Regions from separate parts of the Ornithinimicrobium carbonis genome, predicted to be linked through region 1. Evidence: predicted binding sites of a transcription regulator. Region 1 holds the regulator's gene; the other holds the start of a gene.
The links. The regulator HrcA, encoded in region 1, represses chaperone genes, less so after heat shock. The targets are predictions, from matches to a motif close to TTNGCACTCGNNNNNNNCGAGTGCNAA.
Positions count from the first base shown of each region.

Region 2: the regulator HrcA is predicted to act here: its motif matches at 2,406-2,432, upstream of ACWHYA_RS05265 (Hsp20/alpha crystallin family protein).

Region 1 covers NZ_OZ348993.1:2,399,704-2,409,434, forward strand. The annotation lists gene ACWHYA_RS10975 (hypothetical protein) at 1-219, shown strand, start outside; gene ppk2 (polyphosphate kinase 2) at 327-1,217, opposite strand; gene hemW (radical SAM family heme chaperone HemW) at 1,310-2,533, shown strand; gene ACWHYA_RS10990 (DUF4870 domain-containing protein) at 3,037-3,609, opposite strand; gene ACWHYA_RS10995 (DUF3097 domain-containing protein) at 3,658-4,521, opposite strand; gene fumC (class II fumarate hydratase) at 4,714-6,117, opposite strand; gene hrcA (heat-inducible transcriptional repressor HrcA) at 6,388-7,413, shown strand; gene dnaJ (molecular chaperone DnaJ) at 7,536-8,663, shown strand; gene ACWHYA_RS11015 (16S rRNA (uracil(1498)-N(3))-methyltransferase) at 8,686-9,444, shown strand; gene ACWHYA_RS11020 (MFS transporter) at 9,441-9,731, shown strand, end outside.
Region 2 covers NZ_OZ348993.1:1,167,359-1,177,089, forward strand. The annotation lists gene mnhG (monovalent cation/H(+) antiporter subunit G) at 1-330, shown strand, start outside; gene ACWHYA_RS05260 (MATE family efflux transporter) at 395-1,723, opposite strand; gene ACWHYA_RS05265 (Hsp20/alpha crystallin family protein) at 1,800-2,306, opposite strand; gene dnaB (replicative DNA helicase) at 2,794-5,568, shown strand; gene ACWHYA_RS05275 (fibronectin type III-like domain-contianing protein) at 5,930-6,178, shown strand; gene ACWHYA_RS05280 (iron chaperone) at 6,356-6,802, opposite strand; gene ACWHYA_RS05285 (excinuclease ABC subunit UvrA) at 6,847-9,195, shown strand; gene ACWHYA_RS05290 (LysR family transcriptional regulator) at 9,231-9,731, opposite strand, start outside.

The DNA of each region.
Region 1 (9,731 bases):
CACCACGTCCGGCGCGAGGAGCAGTGGGAGGACGACATCGGCCGTCGGGAGGAGTTCGAGGACCAGGACTGGCGCATCGTCACCCTGGTGAGCAGGGACGTCTTCGTCACGCCCGCGCGCACGGTCGAACGGCTGCGTCGCATCCTGTCGGCACGGGGCATGACCGTCGGCCCGCCGCGGCACGAGTGGCTGCGCCACTTCTCGGGCCGGGACCACTGAGCGGTTCCGCGCCCCGGTCCACCGGGCCGGTACCACTGACCGGTCCGCCCCCGACGCAGGGCCGGCACCACTGACCGGTCCACCCTCCGGTGCGGTTCGAGAACTCCTCAGTCCCCCACGGTGTCCCGGGCGCGCCTGACGAGCCGCGGGTCGGGCCGCAGGACCACGTCGTGGTCCTTTCCCTCGTAGTCGAACTGGGACAGGAAGTGGCGCATGGCGTTGATCCGGGCCCGCTTCTTGTCGTTGGACTTCAGCGTCATCCACGGCGCCCAGTCGGTGTCCGTGCGCCGGAACATCTCCTCCTTGGCCGCGGTGTAGGCGTCCCACCGGTCCAGCGACTCCAGGTCCATGGGGGAGAGCTTCCACTGCCGCACCGGGTCCAGCTGACGGATCGCGAACCGCGTGCGCTGCTCGGTCTGGGTCACCGAGAACCAGAACTTGGTGATCGAGACCCCCGCGTCGACGAGCATCTTCTCGAACTGCGGCGCCTGCTCCATGAACAGCTCGTACTCGGCGTCGGAGCAGAACCCCATCACCCGCTCGACCCCGGCGCGGTTGTACCAGGACCGGTCGAAGAGCACCATGTCCCCGCTCGTGGGCAGGTGCTCGATGTAGCGCTGGAAGTACCACTGCCCGGCCTCGACCTCGGTCGGCTTGTTGAGGGCCACGACGGTGGCCCCGCGCGGGTTGAGGTGCTCCATGAACCGCTTGATCGACCCGCCCTTGCCGGCCGCGTCGCGTCCCTCGAAGACCAGGACGTGGCGGCTGCCGTTGTCCTTGGCCCAGTACTGGAACTTCAGCAGCTCCACCTGCAGCAGCCACTTCTCGACCTCGTAGTAGTCCCGGGTCATCCGCTCGGCGTAGGGGTAGTCCTCGCGCCAGGTGTCGACCGCGCTGCCGTCCGGCGTGATGAGGTCCGGGTCCGACCCCTGGTCGTCCCGGACGGTGTACCCCTCGTCGCGGAGCCGGTCGATGTACTCCCGGAGACGTTGCTGCACGCCTCCGACCCTATCGCCCGGCGCGGTCCCCGGGCGGCGGGGGCGAGGAGGAGAGGCGCCGACGGGTCCGCCCGTCGGGGACAATGGGAGGCGTGCCCTCGACCTTTCCTCCCGGAGACCCCGCGCCCGCGGACGGCTCGCTGCCCGCCGGCGCGCTGGAGGGTATGCCGGCACGCACCCTGGGGGTGTACCTGCACGTCCCGTTCTGCCGGGTCCGGTGCGGCTACTGCGACTTCAACACCTACACGCTGCCCGAGCTGGGCGCCGACGCCGACACCGGTCGTTACGTGGGGGCTGCCCTCGCCGAGGTCGACCTGGCCGGACGCGTTCTCGCGCAGGGGGACCCGCCGCCCGTCAGCACCGTCTTCATCGGGGGCGGGACGCCCACCATGCTGGCGCCCGCTGCCCTGGGCGCCCTGCTGGGTCGCGTCCGCGAGGTCCTCGGCCTCACGCGCGACGCGGAGGTGACCACCGAGGCCAACCCCGACACGGTGACCCCACGGGTCGCCGAGCAGCTGGCGGCCGAGGGGTTCACGCGGGTCAGCATCGGGATGCAGTCGGCCGTCCCGGACGTCCTGCGCACCCTCGACCGTACCCACGACCCCGCCAACGTGGAGCGGGCGGTCGCCGCCGCCCGGGCGGCCGGGCTGCAGGTCAGCCTGGACCTGATCTACGGCACGCCGGGGGAGTCCCTGGAGGACTGGCGCACCAGCCTGGAGACGGCGGTGTCGCTGGACCCCGACCACGTGTCGGCCTACGCCCTGGTGGTCGAGGAGGGGACCAGGCTGGCCGCCCAGGTGCGCAGGGGCGAGGTGCCGGCCCCCCAGGACGACGACGAGGCGGACAAGTACGAGCTGGCCGACCGGGTGCTGGGGCGGGGCGGTTACCACTGGTACGAGATCTCCAACTGGGCGCGCGGGCCGGAGCACCGCTGCCGGCACAACCTCGCCTACTGGCGCGGTGGGGACTGGTGGGGGATCGGTCCGGGCGCGCACAGCCACGTGGCCGGCGTGCGCTGGTGGAACGTCAAGCACCCGCGTGCCTACGCCGACCGGCTGGCCGCAGGGCTCAGCCCCGCCCACGCCCGTGAGGTGCTCGGGCCGGAACAGCGGCACGACGAGACGGTCCTGCTGCGCTCGCGCCTGGTCGAGGGCCTGCCGACCGAGCTGCTGGCGGCGCCGGCGAGGACGGCGGTCGCCGGCCTGGTCGCCGACGGTCTCGTGGACGGCCGTGAGGCCCTGCGGGGACGGGTCGTGCCGACCCTGCGCGGTAGGCTCCTCGCCGACACCGTGGTCCACCGGCTGCTGCCGGGCTGACCCGACCCGGGTCCCCTTCCGCGACACGCCGGTGCGCGCTGCGTCCTGTCGGCGCCAACGCCGGTAGAACGGGACGGACGCGCTGAACGGAAACAGACGGACACGGCAACAGCCCCTGCCGGGTATGAGCCGGCAGGGACTGGCCGCGGACGATGGTGGCCCGCTTCGCGACGTATGAGGTCGCGAAGCGGGCCACGGCCGGACGTGACGTCCCGACCGGTGCGCAAGGGGTCCGGAGGCTCGACCTCCGCGTCACCGGAGGTGGCGACGGTGTGCCCGGGGGCACGCGGTCCGCCGATCGAATCCTCGACTGTCTTGCGACCCGCCCCGCCTTGCGGAAAGGGCGTAGAACCTGTCTACTCCCGAACGGTCCCCGTGACAAGAGGTCGGCCCGAAAAAGTCTACCCGCCGCGGCGTGTCGTGTTGACACACCGCGGCGGGCAGATTGGGGTCGGGGTCCGACCGCGTCCGAGGAGGACCGTCCGGTCGGCGGTCGGGACCGCTCAGTTGAGGATGCGGATCTGGAAGGGGTACTCGAAGACCTCCCCGCGCGAGGCCATCATGGCGCCCTTGACGTGGGCCCAGATCTGCACGACGAAGAGGATGATCCACAGCGGGATCGCCCAGAGGAAACCGATCCCCAGGGTGAGGATCACGCTGAGCCACAGCGCCACGGTCGCGATGGTCATCGAGACGTTGAAGTTGAAGGCTCCCGCGGAGGCCACCCGGACCGCCTGGCTGCGGTCCTTGTAGAAGACCCACACCAGCAGCGGGCCGAGGAACGGCAGCCAGGCACCGCTGAGCAGGAAGGAGATCGGGGCCGACAGGTGGGCCAGGAGCATCATCGTGCGCTCCTCGCCCTCGACGGGGGTCCGCCCCTGACCGGACGGGCCGACGCCCTGACCGGACCACCCGCCCCGGGAGTCGGGGGCGCCGCCGGAGCGCCAGGGGTCGGTGCCCTGCCCCTGCTCGGGGCCGGGCACGTGGGGCTGCTCGCCGCCGGACAGGTCCTGCCGCTGCTGGGGCTCGGACGGACGGTCGCCGGGAATGGGGGGAGGCGGGGGTGCGGTGCTCATGTGTCGCTCCTGGGTAGGACGGCCGGAACCTCGACCTGTCCCATCCTCTCAGGGGACGGTGACGAAGTCGATCAGTTCTTCGACGCTGGAGAGCAGCGTCGGTTCCAGATCGCTGTAGGAACGCACGGAGGACAGGATCTTCTTCCAGCCGCGGGCGACGTCGGCCTGCGAACCGTGGGGCCAGCCCAAGGCCTCGAGCACCCCGTGCTTCCAGGAGCGGCCGCGCTCCACGACGGGCCACACCTGCAGGCCGAGCCGGGCCGGCTTGACCGACTGCCAGACGTCGACGTAGGGGTGCCCCAGGATGCGCGCGTGCGGGCTGACCCGCTCGGCCTCGGCGACGATCCGGGTCTCCTTGGTGCCCGGGACGAGGTGGTCCACCAGGACGCCCAGCCGGCGGTCCGGCGTCGGGGCGAAACGGCGGATCTCGCCGGCGAGGTCGTCGACCCCGTCGAGCATCTCCACGACCACGCCCTCCACCCGCAGATCGTCCCCCCAGACCTTCTCGACCAGCTCGGCGTCGTGCCGCCCCTCGACCCAGATCCGGGACCCGGAGGCCACGCGCGCCGCCTGCCCGCGCACGGCCACCGACCCGCTCGCCGTCCGGGAGGCCGCCTGCCGGGCAGCCTCCACCTGCGCCCGGCACTCGCCGGTCGGGACGGTGAGCACGACGGGTCGTCCCTCGAGGAGGAACCCCGGACCCAGCGGGAACCCGCGGGTGCGGCCCCGGCGGTCCTCCAGGTGCACGACCTGCATGCCCCCGGCCTTCTCCACCCGCACCACGGCGCCGCACCACCCGGTGTCCACGTCCTCGACGACCAGGCCGGGCTCGGCCTCCACGGGCTGGGCGCGACCCCTCCGCGGGGCGCGCCAGTCGGTGCTCAGCACGTCGGTTCCGTAGCGGTCGCTCACAGCCGTCGAGGGTATGCCGTGGGGCAGGTGGGTCGGGTGAGGCGCGCCAGGGCGAGGGTCACCGGGGACGCGGCCGGCCCCGTCCGTCGTCGACGGGGCCCGTCCGTAACCGGCCAGTCCGTCGTCGACGGGGCCCGTCCGTGGCCGACCGGGACCGTCCGTGGCCGGCCGGGCCCGTCCGGGTGCGTCGTCTCAGTCCTGTCGGGGACCCGTCATGTCGGCGGGGACGACCCAGGCGTCGAACTGCTCCTCGGTCAGCTCGCCGCTGGCCACGGCGGCCTCGCGCAGGGTCAGGCCCTCCTTGTGGGCCTTCTTGGCGATGGCGGCGGCCTTGTCGTAGCCGATGTGCGGGTTGAGCGCGGTCACCTGCATGAGGTTGCTGGCCAGGTTGGCCTCGATGCGATCGGTGTTGGGCTCCAGGCCGACCGCGCAGCCGTCGTTGAAGGCCCGGCAGGCGTCGGCGATCAGCCGGATGCTCTCCAGCACCCCGTGCACCATGACCGGCTTGAAGACGTTCAGCTGGAAGTTGCCCTGTGTACCGGCGAAGGCCACCGTGGCGTCGTTGCCGAAGACCCGCGTCGCCACCATCGTCAGCGCCTCGGCCTGGGTCGGGTTGACCTTGCCGGGCATGATGCTCGAGCCGGGCTCGTTCTCGGGGATGTTCAGCTCGCCGATGCCGTTGCGCGGTCCGGAGGCCAGCCAGCGCACGTCGTTGGCCATCTTCATCAGGGCGCCGGCCAGGGTGCGCAGCGCGGCGGAGGTCTGCACGAGGGCGTCGTGGGCGGACAGCGCGGCGAACTTGTTCTCCGCCGAGCGCAGCTCCAGGCCCGCCTCCTCGCCCATCTTCCGGGCCGCCAGGTCCCCGAACCGGGGGTGGGCGTTGAGCCCGGTGCCGACCGCGGTGCCGCCGATGGCCAGCTCGCGCAGCCCCTCACCGGCGTGCCGGACCTCGGCCATGGCGTAGTCGAGCTGCGCGACCCAGCCGCCGATCTCCTGACCCAGCGTGATGGGGGTGGCGTCCTGCAGGTGGGTGCGTCCGACCTTGACGACGTCGGCATGCTCCTGCGCCTTGGCGGCCAGGGTGTCGCGGAGCACCGACACGCCGCCCTCGAGCCGGTCGCGCAGCTCGAGCAGCACGGCGATGTGCATCGCCGTGGGGAAGGTGTCGTTGCTGCTCTGGCCCCGGTTGACGTGGTCGTTGGGGTGGACCGGGGTCTTGCTGCCGAGCTCGCCGCCGGCCAGCTCGATCGCCCGGTTGGCGATGACCTCGTTGCTGTTCATGTTGCTCTGCGTCCCCGAGCCGGTCTGGAAGACCACGAGGGGGAAGTGGTCGTCGAGGTCACCGGCCACGACCTCGTCGGCCGCCCGGACGATGAGGTCGGCCACGTCCTGCGGCAGCTCACCGAGCTCGGCGTTGGCCTGGGCAGCGCCCTTCTTGAGGATGCCCAGGGCCTTGATCACCGGCCGGCCCCAGACGAAGGTGTCCCGGCCGATGGGGAAGTTGTGGATGCTGCGCTGCGTCTGCGCGCCCCAATAACGGTCGGAGGGGACCTCGACCTGTCCCATGCTGTCGCTCTCGATGCGCACCTGGTTCATGGGCTCATCGTAGGTTCCGCGGCGGGGCGGGTGCCGCGGGGTGCCCGGACCGGGAGTGCAGGGACGGTCGACCGTGCCGATCGGTTGCCTGCCCGGCTCGCTCGGTCGCCTGCCCGGCTCGCTCGGTTGCCCGACCGGCTCGCTTGCCCCGGCCGCGTAGACTGGCACTCGACGCTCAGGAGTGCCAGGCCCCCGTGCCGGCAGCCCCGGGGTCGCCGACGGTCCGGGACCGTCGGCCCGACAGCACCGACGACGGAGGTGGAGGAGATCATGACCGTCAGCGACGACCGACGCCTCCAGGTGCTGCGCGCGATCGTGCAGGACTACGTGCGCACCTCCGAGCCCGTGGGCTCCAGGGCCCTGCTCGAGCGCCACCAGCTGGGGGTGTCCGCCGCCACGGTGCGCAACGACATGGCCGTGCTGGAGGAGGAGGGCCTGATCACCGCCCCGCACACCAGCGCCGGGAGGGTGCCCACGGACGCGGGCTACCGGCTCTTCGTCGACCGCCTCTCGGCGGTCAAGCCGCTCAGCCGCGGGGAGCGGACCGCGATCGAGCACTTCCTGCAGGGGGCGGTCGACCTCGACGACGTGGTCTCGCGCACCACGCGGCTCCTGTCGAGCCTGACCCACCAGGTCGCGGTGATGCAGTACCCCAGCCTGTCCCGTTCCACGGTCCGGCACGTGGAGCTCGTCCCCATCGGCGGTCCCCGCCTCATGGTGGTCCTCATCGTCAACACCGGACGGGTCGAGCAGCGGGTCATCGACACCGGCCGCGAGCTGACCGCCGACGCGGACCTGGTGGCCGACCTGCGCTCGCGGATCAACTCCGCCTCCGTCGGTCAGCCGCTCCCGAGCGTCCCGGCCCGGCTGGACGTTCTCGTGGACGGCGTGGCCCCGGAGGACCGGCCGGTGGCGACCGCCGTCGCCCGCGCGCTGGCCGACGCGGTCGCCGAGCAGGCCGAGGAGCGCATCTTCCTCAGCGGCACCGCCAACCTCGCCCGGTCCGGGAACGACTTCCCCACCTCGCTGTCCGCGGTGCTGGACGCCCTCGAGGAGCACGTCGTGCTGCTCCGCCTCATGGGCAGCATGGCCACCCTCGCCGACGGGGACCAGGTCGCGGTCAGCATCGGGATGGAAAATCCCTACGAGCCGCTGCGGACCACCTCGGTCGTCGCCACCAGCTACGGCGACGCGGGCGGCCTGGGTGTGGTCGGTCCCACCCGGATGGACTACCCCCAGGCGATGGCGGCCGTGCGGGCCGTGGCCCGCTACGTCGCCGAGATCCTGGACGGATGACCCTGCACGCCCCTGACCGGACGACCGTCCCTGCCGGTCGACGACGACATGGCCCGGCATAGTTCGGGCGCCCGCGCCGTTGACACTCCCGTTGCCCCCGACCACCAAGGAACTTCCACGCCGTGAACGACTACTACGCCGACCTCGGGGTCTCCCGCGACGCCAGCGCCGAGGAGATCAAGAAGGCCTACCGCAAGAAGGCGCGCCACCTGCACCCCGACGTCAACCCCGGCCCGGACGCCGAGGCCGAGTTCAAGCGGGTCTCCCAGGCCTACGACGTGCTCTCCGACCAGTCCAAGCGGACGGCCTACGACCGCGGCCAGGACCCCTACGCGGGCGCCACCGGCGGGTTCGGCCAGGGATTCACCTTCACCGACATCATGGACGCCTTCTTCGGGGGCACCGCGGCCGGCACGCGGGGTCCGCGCTCGCGCGTGCAGCGGGGCCACGACGCCCTCGTGCGCCTGGACGTGGAGCTGTCCACCGCCGTCTTCGGCGGCGAGGAGAACCTGACGGTCGACACGGCCGTGCGCTGCTCCACCTGCACCGGGTCGGGCGCCCAGCCCGGCAGCGGGACCCGCACGTGCGCGGTCTGCTCCGGCCGCGGCGAGGTGCAGCAGGTGCAGCGCTCCTTCCTCGGCCAGGTGATGACCTCGCGCCCCTGCCAGGCCTGCCGGGGCTACGGCGACGTCATCGAGCACCCGTGCTTCGACTGCTCGGGGGAGGGTCGGGTCCGCACCCGGCGCGAGCTGACCATTAAGGTGCCCGCCGGGGTCGACAGCGGGACCCGCATCCAGCTGGGCGGCGAGAGCGAGGTCGGTCCCTTCGGCGGTGAGCCGGGGGACCTCTACGTGGAGATCGCGGTCGCCCCGCACGAGACGTTCACCCGGCGCGGCGACGACCTGCACTGCCGGGTCGAGGTGCCGATGACGGCCGCGGCGCTGGGCGCCACCCTGCCGGTGGAGACCTTCGACGGTCCGGTCGAGGTCGACGTGCCCGAGGGCACCCAGCCCGGCCAGACCGTGACCCTGCCCGGCCTCGGGGTGGGGCACCTGCGGGCGCAGGGGCGGGGCGACGTCGTGGTCCACCTCGACGTGCGCGTCCCGACCCGCCTCAGCGCGCCCCAGCGCGAGCTTCTCGTCCAGCTGGCGGCGGAGCGAGGGGAGACCGACCCGGAGGGTCGGATGGCGACCGTGGGGTCGCACGCCGGGCGCGCCGGCAAGTTCTGGGACGCGCTGCGCGGCCGGTGACGGCGACCGTGGCGGTGCCATCGTGACCGCACCGCTCTTCGTCGTCGGCCCCGAGCTGCTGACCGGCGACGGAGCGGTCCTGCGGCTGGACGGCCCCGAGGGTCGCCACGCCGCCGACGTCCAGCGCCTGGGGACGGGCGAGACGCTGGTCCTCGCCGACGGCCGGGGTGCCTGGGCCCGGTGCCGGGTCGAGGAGGCACACCGGGGCGCGCTGGACCTGGTGGTGCTGGAGCGCGGCACCGACCCGGCGCCACCGGTGCGCCACGTGCTCGTCCAGGCGCTCGCCAAGGGCGACCGCGACCTGCAGGCGGTGGAGAGCGCCACCGAGATGGAGGTCGACGAGGTCGTGCCGTGGCAGGCCGACCGCAGCATCGTGCGCTGGCGGGGGGAGCGGGCCGCGAAGTCCCACCGCCGGTGGGAGCAGCAGGTCCTGGCGGCGGGCAAGCAGGCCCGGCGCACCCGCCTGCCGGTCGTCGCCGGGCTCGCCGGCCGGACGGACCTGCTCGCGCGCGCCTCCGCCGCGGACCTCGCGCTGGTCCTGCACGAGGAGGCCGAGGAGACCCTGACCGCCGTGCTGGACGGCACCGACCTCACCGGGAGCTCCGGACCCCTCGAGGTGGTGGTCGTCGTGGGGCCCGAGGGGGGCATCACCCCTGAGGAGCTGACCGCGCTGCGCGACGCGGGCGCACGCGCCGTGCGCCTCGGTGGTGCCGTCCTGCGCACCTCGACGGCCGGTGCGGCTGCGCTCGCCCTGCTCAACGCCCGCGGACGGTGGCGATGAGCACCGCCCCCCGGGAGCTTCCGGTGCGTCCGTCGGTGCCGCCGTCCATCTTCTCCCCGGGGCTGCGCAGCACCTCGGTCGGCGCCGCCGCCCTCATCTCCCTCTTCGCCCTGGAGTACATCGCCGTCGGGGCGGCCATGCCGACCGTGGCCGCCGACCTGCAGGGCTACCACCTGTACAACATGGCCTTCGGCGCCACGGTGGCCGCCAGCGTCGTCGGCATGGTCGTGGGCGGCTGGTGGTCCGACCGTGCCGGGCCCCGTCCCGTCGTGCTCGCCGGGGCCGGC
Region 2 (9,731 bases), 1.2 Mb from region 1:
GCCGGGATCGGCCTGCTGCGCTTCCCCGACCTGCTGACCCGGATGCACGCGGGGACCAAGCCGCAGGTGCTCGGCGTGCTGCTCGTGCTGCTGGGGGTGGGCCTGCGCACCCGTTCCGGCCTCGACGTGGGCATGCTGCTGCTCATCGGCGTCTTCCAGCTGCTGACGATCCCCGCCGGGGCCCACATGGCCGGTCGGGCCGGTTTCCGCACCGGCCAGGTCGAGCCGGCGGACATCCACCTGGCCCGGCGGTCGGCCGGACCGGTGCCCGGCGTGCAGGGTGCCGAGCCGGGCCCGCCGCAGCCGCGACGGGAGCTGGACGAGGGGTGAGCCGCGCGGCGCCGGCGGCGAGGCTGGCACGGGCGCCGGCACCCCGCACCACCCCCCGCGTCGGTCAGGCGCCGGTGACCATCCAGGCGTCCTGCCGGGAGCGCCACGTCAGCCCGGCGGCGCGGACGGCCATCCAGGCGGTGTAGGCCAGCCACAGCCACACCAGCCCGGTCACCCCGACCTGGTCGAGGGCCCGGACGGCGAGCGCCAGCGGCAGGTAGGCCAGCAGGAAGACGGTCTGGGCCCACGCGAGCCAGCGGGCGTCCCCGGCCCCGATGAGCACCCCGTCGAGCACGAAGGCGATCCCGGCGACCGGTTGGCCGAGGGCGACCACGAGCAGCGCGGCGCCCAGGGCGGCGTGCACCTGCGGGTCGGTGGAGAAGGCGAGCGGGACGACGCGGTGCGTGGCCACGATGACGGCGGCGAGGAGCACCCCGAACCACACCCCCCAGCGGACCATCATTGCGGTCGCCGCCCGGGTCCCCGCCACGTCGCCGGCGCCGAGCGCCTTGCCGACCAGGGCCTGCGCCGCGATCGCCAGCGCGTCGAGCGCGAAGGCGAGCGAGCTCCATACCGTCATCGCCACCTGGTGGGCCGCCAGCTCCGGCTCCCCCAGCCCCGCGGCCACCCAGGTGGTGACGAGCAGGACCGCCCGCAGGGACAGGGTGCGCACGAGGAGGGGCACCCCTCCCGCGGCGGCGCGCAGCACGCCCGAGGCGGCGAAACCGAGCGGGGCGTCCAGCCGCCTCGCGGCGCGCACGACGACGGCGAGCATGGCCACGGCCATCCCGGTCTGGGCCATCACCGTGCCCCACGCCGCGCCCGCGATGCCCCAGCCGACGCCGTGGACCAGGAGCAGCGACAGGAGCGCGTTGGCGGTGAAGCCGACGACGGAGACGACGAGGGGGGTCCGGGTGTCCTGCAGCCCCCGCAGCACCCCGGTCGCAGCGAGCACCAGCAACATCGGGGGTATGCCGATCGTGGAGACCCGCAGGTAGGTCACCGCCTCCGCGGTGGCCGTCGGGGTCGCCCCGAAGATCTCGACGACCGGCTGGGCCCACAGGGCCGTCGCGGCGGCGGCGAGCACCCCGAGGAGCACCGCCAGCCACATGCCGTCGATGCCGGCGCTGAGGGCACCCCGCTGGTCACCGGCACCGAGGCGGCGGGCCACGACCGCCGTGGTGCCGTAGGCCAGGAAGACGAAGATGTTGACGGCGGTGAGCAGGACCGCGCTGGCGACCCCCAGGCCGGCCAGGGCGGCGGTCCCCAGGTGGCCCACGATCGCCGAGTCGGCCAGCAGGAAGAGCGGCTCGGCGACCAGGGCCAGGAACGCCGGGACCGCCAGACGCAGCACCTCCCGGCGCAGGGCGGCGGGATCGGGGGCGCTGCTCACGAGCGGCAAGTGTGCCAGCACGACGACGGGCCCGGCACCGTGCGGTGCCGGGCCCGGGGTCGCGCCGGGCGTGGGATCAGGCGCTCCGGGCCTGCTCCTCGCCCGAGCGGTCGGACTGCTCGCCGGACTCGTCCTCGGAGCGGTCCCCGTGCTGGGTGACCTCGCCGCGGACGCTGTCGCCGCCGCCCAGGCCGGAGCGGTGCGCCACCTGGATCTTGCGCGGCCTTGCCTCCTCGGCCACCGGGATGGTCAGGGTGAGCACCCCGTCGGTGTAGTCGGCCTCGATGCGGTCCAGGGCAACGCCGTAGCCGAGCGTCAGCTGGCGGGCGAACGTCCCGGCGGGGCGCTCGTGGGAGAGCCACTGCTCGGCGTCGGACTCCTCGCGCCGTTCGGCGCGGATGGTCAGGGTCCGGTCCTCGACGTCGACGTCGATGGAACCGGGGTCCACACCGGGCAGGTCCACCCTGGCGACGAAGGTCTCTCCGGCGCGGAAGAGGTCCATCGGCATCGCCGAGGCCGCGGGGGTGCGCATCGTCTCCGACATGAGGCGGTCCAGGTCACGGAACGGGTCGAAACGGCTCATGCTTCCTCCTTCTGTGCGGTCGAGGGAGGTGGTCCGGCGGCACCGGATCCGCCCTCGGTCCTGGTGGGCGAGTGCCTCACCTGCTGGTTCGTTCCAGGATTAGCACTCTTGCTTCTAGAGTGCCAAACGTCGGCGGGGTCCGCATCTCTTCCCGACACCTCGCGCGAGACCGGCGACACGCCCGGGGGTGGTCCGGGAGGGGTCGCAGAAGATTGTCGGAACGATCTTTCCTCCACAGGATGTGGCTGAAGGAGTTGCAGGTCAGGGGGGCTGCGACCGTTGTGTCGCACCGTTGTCCACAAGGTCCGTCCACAGGAGCCGCCCTCGCCGTCGCGTGTCGTCCACCGCGGGTCCACACGTGCTCCACAGTCTGTCCACAGGGGCGTCTTGGGGGAGGTCCCCGGGCGGCGTACCGTGACGCGTCGATGGTCTGTCGGTGGGCCGTGGTGACCTTGGGACCTGTCGGGGCGAGAGAGCAGGAGGGCGTATGTCGCTGAGCGAGCTGGAACGGACGTACGGGCCTCCGGGGGAGGGCTCGCCCGAGGAACGGCTGCCGCCGCAGGACGTGGCGGCCGAGCAGAGCGCCCTGGGGGCCATGCTCCTGTCCAAGGACGCCATCGGCGAGTGCTCCGAGCTCATCCGGCCCGTCGACTTCTACCGGCCCGCGCACGAGCGGATCTACGAGGCCGTCGTCGACCTCTTCTCCCGCGGCGAGCCGGTGGACGCCATCACCGTCGCCGACGAGCTGACCAAGCGGGGCGAGCTCGCCCGGGTGGGCGGCACGGCATACCTGCACCAGCTCATCGCGGGCGTCCCGACCGCGGCCAACGCCTCCTTCTACGCCGAGATCGTCGCCGAACGGGCGGTGCTGCGCCGCCTGGTGGAGGCGGGGACGCGGATCGTGCAGATCGGCTACGGCGGCGGGGACGTCGAGGAGAGCGTCAACACCGCCCAGGCGGAGATCTACGCGGTCGCCGACAAGCGGGGCGGGGAGGACTACCACGCGCTCGCCGACCTCATCCAGCCCACGACGGACGAGATCGAGCACAACGCCTCCTCCACCGGGGAGATGGTGGGGGTGCCGACGGGGTTCACCGAGCTCGACGAGCTGACGAACGGGCTGCACCCCGGGCAGATGGTGATCGTGGCGGCCAGGCCGGCTGTGGGGAAGGCCCTGGCGCTGGACACGCCGCTGCCGACGCCGAGGGGCTGGACGACCATGGGCGAGGTCCGGGTCGGCGACCAGCTGCTGGGTGCCGACGGCCGACCCACCACCGTGGTGGCGGCGACGGAGGTCATGCTCGACCGTCCCTGCTACGAGGTGGAGTTCTCCGACGGGTCGGTCATCACGGCCGACGCCGAACACCTCTGGCACCTGAGCCTGACCGAGGGAGCTGCTGCCTCCACCGTGACGACGACCGAGGTGGATCGGGCCGTCGCGTCGGGAGCCACTGTCACCGTTGCGCGGCCCGGGGGTGCGCAGGAGGCGGCGGCCTGGACGGTGACGAGGGTCGAGACGGTGGACACCGTCCCCGTGCGGTGCGTGCAGGTCGACGACGAGAAGCACCTCTACCTCGCGGGTCGTTCGATGATTCCGACCCACAACTCGACCTTCGCCCTGGACGTGGCCAGGGCGGCAGCGATCAAGCACCGGCTGCCGACCGTCGTCTTCTCCCTGGAGATGAGCCGCACCGAGATCACGATGCGACTGCTCTCGGCGGAGTCGGAGATCCCGCTGCAGAACATGCGCAAGGGCAACATGCGCGACCGCGACTGGACCCGACTGGCGGAGACGCAGGGACGCATCCACGACGCGCCCCTGTTCATCGACGACTCGCCGAACATGTCGTTGATGGAGATCCGTGCCAAGTGTCGCCGTCTCAAGCAGCGCAGCGACCTCAAGCTGGTCGTCGTGGACTACCTGCAGCTGATGAGCTCGGGCAAGCGCGTGGAGTCCCGTCAGCAGGAGGTCGCCGAGTTCAGCCGGGCCCTGAAGCTGCTCGCCAAAGAGCTCGAGGTCCCGCTCATCGCCCTGTCCCAGCTCAACCGTGGGCCGGAGCAGCGGACGGACAAGAAGCCGCAGATGAGCGACCTTCGCGAGTCGGGCTGCCTGACGGCCGACACCAGGGTCCTGCGGGCCGACACCGGGGCCGAGGTGACCATGGGCGATCTCCATGAGACCGGTGAGCGGGACGTGCCCGTGTGGTCGCTGGACGAGTCGCTGCGCTACGTGCGGCGGCACCTGACCCATGTCTTCCCGACAGGCACCCGGCCGGTCTTCCGTCTCACGCTGACCTCCGGCAAGACCGTCCGGGCCACCGAGAACCACCCGTTCCTGACCTACGACGGGTGGAAGCAGCTGGGCGACCTCCGCGCCGGTGACAGGATCGCGGTGCCCAGGCACGTGCCCGCCCCGGAGAAGCACGAGCCGTGGAGCGACGACAACCAGGTGCGGGCCATGGCCCGAGACCTCGACAGCGGGAAGCTCGACTCGCCGCCCGACAGCGCCGCTCACATGTCGAAGCGCCAGATCGGCCTGTTCGTCGGTTCGCTCTGGAAGCTCGGAGGTGCCGTGCGTGTCACTGACGGCGGTGTCGTGATCGACTGGACAGGGCCTTCTGCCCTTGCCGACCAGATGTCCCGGCAGCTGCTCCGGTTCGGCATCAGTACGCGCCAGTGGGGCATGGCCGCGACGGTGACTCTGGCCGTGGTGGAGAAGGACGACCAGCGGCGGTTCCTCCGCGAGATCGCGCCGCAGGTGGACCTGGGCCCGGAGGTCGCTCGTGCGCTGGCCCTGGTCGAAGCGGGCGACGTCCGCACGGAGCCGCGTGCCGTCCTCGATCAGCCTGCGCCACTGTGGCAGGAGATGGCCCGGGTCCTGCAGCGGGAGACGACGGGCGGTGCTCTCGCGACCGTGGTGGACGTGCTGGACACCGAGGACCTGGATCTCGCCGCCGTCAACGACGTCCTCTTCGACGACGTCGTGTCCGTCGAGCTGGACGGCGTCGAGGAGGTCTTCGACGCGACGGTCCTGGGCAACCACAACTTCGTGGCCAACGGCATCGCCGTCCACAACTCGATCGAGCAGGATGCCGACGTCGTCATCCTGCTCCACCGCGAGTCGATGTACGAGCGCGAATCACCCCGGGAGGGGGAGGCCGACGTCATCGTGGCCAAGCACAGGAACGGCCCCACGGATACCGTGGTCGTGGCGTTCCAGGGTCACTACTCCCGCTTCACCAACATGGCCAGCAACTTCTGACTGCTCCTAGGTTGCGATCAGCCCGGGACGGCGGTGCCGCGACCTGAAGGTTCCTGCCGCGCTCCCCTAGATATCCCAGGGGTCTAACGTGTCAAGCTGCCGTGGCGTGGCGGTGGGCCCAGGCGGTGTGTTCGTCGTAGGGGGTGCGGTGCTTGAGGCAGCCGTGCAGGATTCCGATCCAGCGGTTGCCCAGGGCGCGGAGGGCTTCGTGGTGTTCCCCTTCGGCTACGGGCTCTCCTATACGACCTTCGAGGTCGGGGACGTGTCGTTGTCGGCAGCGACGACGGACGGGACGGAGCCGGTCCACGTCCGGGCCCGGGTGACCAACACCGGTGACCGGCGGGGAGCCGAGGTGGTTCAGGTGTACGTCGCGATCCCCGCCACGGGCCAGCCGCCCAAGCGGCTCGTCGGTTTCCAGAAGGTGTGGCTCGAGCCCGGGGAGTCTGCCGAGGTGGCCGTCACCATCGACCCGCGGGCCACGGCCAAGCCGTTGTCGGTCTGGGACTACGCGACAGGTTCCTTCCGGGTCGCAACCGGTGACCACCGGGTGCTGGTCGGCACCTCCAGCGAGGACACGCCCCACGAGCTGACCCTCGCGGTCGCTGGCTGACGAGGGGGTAGGGAACGACTGCACGCACCGTTCGGCCCGATCGAGGGAATCTGCCGAGCAAGTCGTGCACTCGTGCGGTCGGAGGGCGCAGCGCCGGACGATGGCCGAGGTGTCTGCGCTCTCGGGGGCTACGACCCCGGCGTCGGAGCTCGTCCCCCCTTGAGCGAGCGGCAGGGGTCAGGAGTCCTGGCCCACCGCCCGCTCCAGGAGCTGGACGACCCGCTTCCTCACCTCGGGCGTGAGCCGGGTGACGGCGAACGAGGTCGGCCACATGTCCCCGTCGTCCAGCGCGGCCCCGTCGTTGAAGCCCACCGTGGCGTACCGCGTCTCGAACTTGCCCGCCGGCTGCATGAACATCAGGATCTCCCCGTCCCTCGCCCACGACGGCATGCCGTACCACGTGCGACCGTCCAGCCCCGGGGCGGTCTCGGAGACGAGGGTGTGCAGTCCTGCCGCGATCGCGCGGTCCTGCTCCGGCATCGCCTCGATCACCTCGAACAGCTTCTCCAGGTCCGTGGCCTTCTTCCGGCCGCCCTTCTCGGCCCGCAGTTCCTCGGCCCGGGCCTTCATCGCCCCCCGCTCGGCCTCGCTGAAGCCTCCGGTCCGGTCGCTGTCCGCAGTCATGTCGTGGCTCCTCGCCCGTCAGTGCCGGCTGCCATGATCGGGGGATGACCACCCCGGCCGACTCCCACGACACCATCCGCGTCCGCAACGCCCGTGTCAACAACCTGCGCGGCATCGACGTCGACCTGCCCAAGCGACGGATGACCGTCGTCACGGGCGTGTCCGGGTCGGGCAAGTCGTCCCTGGTCTTCGGCACGATCGCGGCCGAGTCCCAGCGGCTCATCAACGAGACCTACTCCACCTTCGTGCAGTCCTTCATGCCTCCGCAGGCCAGGCCGGAGGTGGACCACCTGGAGAACCTCACCGCCGCGATCGTGGTCGACCAGGAGAGGATCGGCGCCAACGCCCGGTCCACCGTCGGCACGGCCACCGACGCCCTCACCTACCTGCGGGTGATCTTCAGCCGGCTGTCCGTCCCGCACGTCGGCCCCACCTCGGCCTTCTCGTTCAACCTCGCCTCCGCCTCCGGCCGCGGCACGATGACCGTGGAGAAGGGCGGCGCCCAGGCCGAGGTGCGCGAGTTCTCGGTGGTCGGGGGGATGTGCCCGGCCTGCGAAGGTCTGGGGACGGTCGCCCGGATCGACCCGGACACCTTCCTCGACCGGGACCGCTCGCTCAACGAGGGGGCGATCGAGGCGCCCAACCTCGGGGTGGGCAGCTGGATGTGGCGCAGCTACGCCGAGAGCGGGCGGATCGACCCGGACAAGCGGCTGCGGGACTACACCCAGGAGGAGTGGGACTGGCTCCTCCACCAGCCGGCCACCAAGGTCAAGGTCGCCGGCATCAACATGACCTACGAGGGCCTTGTCACCCGCTTCCGCCGCAGCTGGTTCGGCGACGTGGAGCCCAAGCAGGCGCACGTGCTGCGGTTCAAGGAGCGGATCGCCACCACCGGCCCCTGCCCCGAGTGCGACGGCACCCGCCTCAACGAGGCCGCGCGCACCGCCACCGTGCACGGCCGCACCCTGCCCCAGTGCTCCTCGGACGAGCTCGGCGACCTCCTGGCCTGGGTGGAGGAGCTCGAGGAGCCGTCGGTCGCACCGGTCACCAGGGGGCTCGCCGGGGTGCTGCGCTCGATGATCGACGTCGGCCTGGGCTACCTCTCGCTGGACCGGGCCACCGGCACCCTCTCCGGCGGCGAGGGTCAGCGCGTGAAGATGGTGCGCCACCTCGGCTCGGCCCTCACGGACGTCACCTACGTCTTCGACGAGCCCACGGTCGGCCTGCACCCGCACGACATCGCCCGGATGAACCAGCTCCTCCTCCAGCTGCGGGACAGCGGCAGCACCGTGCTCGTCGTCGAGCACAAGCCCGAGGTCATCGCCCTCGCCGACCACGTCGTGGACATCGGCCCCGGAGCCGGCGGCGACGGAGGACAGGTGGTGTATGCCGGTGCGCCCGGGGGCCTGTCCGCCTCCGGTTCGGTGACGGGGGAGTGGCTCGACCACCGCCCGAGCCTGCGCACCCAGGTGCGCGAGCCCACGGCATACCTGCAGATCCGGGGGGCCAGCACCAACAACCTGCGCGACGTCGACGTGGACGTCCCCCTGGGGGTGCTGGTGGCGGTCACGGGGGTGGCCGGGTCGGGCAAGTCCTCGCTCGTGCACGGCTCGCTGGCCGGACGCGACGGCATCCTCATCGTCGACCAGTCCTCCATCCGCGGGTCACGACGGTCCAACCCGGCGACCTTCTCCGGACTGCTCGACCCGATCCGGACGGCGTTCGCCAAGGCCAACGGGGTGCCCGCCTCGATGTTCAGCCCCAACTCCGAGGGTGCCTGCCCGGTGTGCCGGGGCCAGGGGGTCATCTGGACGGACCTGGTCATGGTGCACGGGGTGAGCACGCCCTGCGAGGAGTGCGGGGGCCGGCGCTTCCGGCCCGAGGTGCTGGAGCACCGCCTGCACGGGCTGACCATCGACGAGGTGCTGGACCTGTCGGTCGAGGACGCCTCGGCGGTGTTCACGACCGGCAAGGCGGCGACCGTGCTGCGCCGCCTGCTCGACGTGGGCCTGGGCTACGTGCGGCTCGGACAGCCGTTGACCACGCTGTCCGGCGGCGAACGCCAGCGGCTGAAGCTGGCCGCCCAGCTGCGCGAGGCCGAGGTGGTCGTGCTCGACGAGCCGAGCAGCGGCCTGCACCTGGCGGACACCCACCGGCTGGTGCAGATGCTGCACGGGCTCGTCGACGGCGGCACCTCGGTCATCGTCCTGGAGCACAACCTGGCTGTGGTCTCCCAGGCGGACCGGGTCGTCGACCTGGGGCCGGGGGCCGGTCACGAGGGTGGCCGGATCGTCTTCGAGGGCACCCCGCAGGCGATGGTCGACGGCTCCGACACCCTGACCGCGCAGCACCTGCGGGCCGCGGTCGGCGGTGGGTCGGTGGCCAGGACCTGAGCCGTCGTGGCCGTGCTGGCCCACCGTCCGGCGGGTCAGGCCTGCGCGACCGCCGGGGAGTTGGGCAGCTCCTCCCGCGCCCGCCAGACCTCGCTCAGGGCCTCCACGGCGGCCTCCACCGCGGGTCGGCGGGTGCTGGCGTCGCGGTGGACGGCGTGGATGCGCCGGGTGGGTGCCTCGACGAGCGGGGTGGCCACCACCTCCTCGGGCAGGACGTCACGGCCCAGCCGGGGCAGGAGGCAGATGCCGAAGCCCTGGGCCACCAGGGTCACCCGGGCCCCGGTGCTGTCGACGGTCGCCCCGATGCGGTGGGGCAGCGCCCGCTGGGCCAGGGCGGCGAGGAGCCAGTCGCTGTAGACCCCGGGGGTGTCGTCGATCCACACCCGGCCGCCGAGGTCGTCCAGGTCGACACCGTCGGGACCGGTCGTGAGGTCCTCGTCGCGCAGGGTGACCAGGTCGACGGGGTCCAGGCCCAGCAGGTGGGCCTGCAGACCGGTGCGCGGCGAGGCCTGCCGGTCGGTCCAGTCGTGGACGAC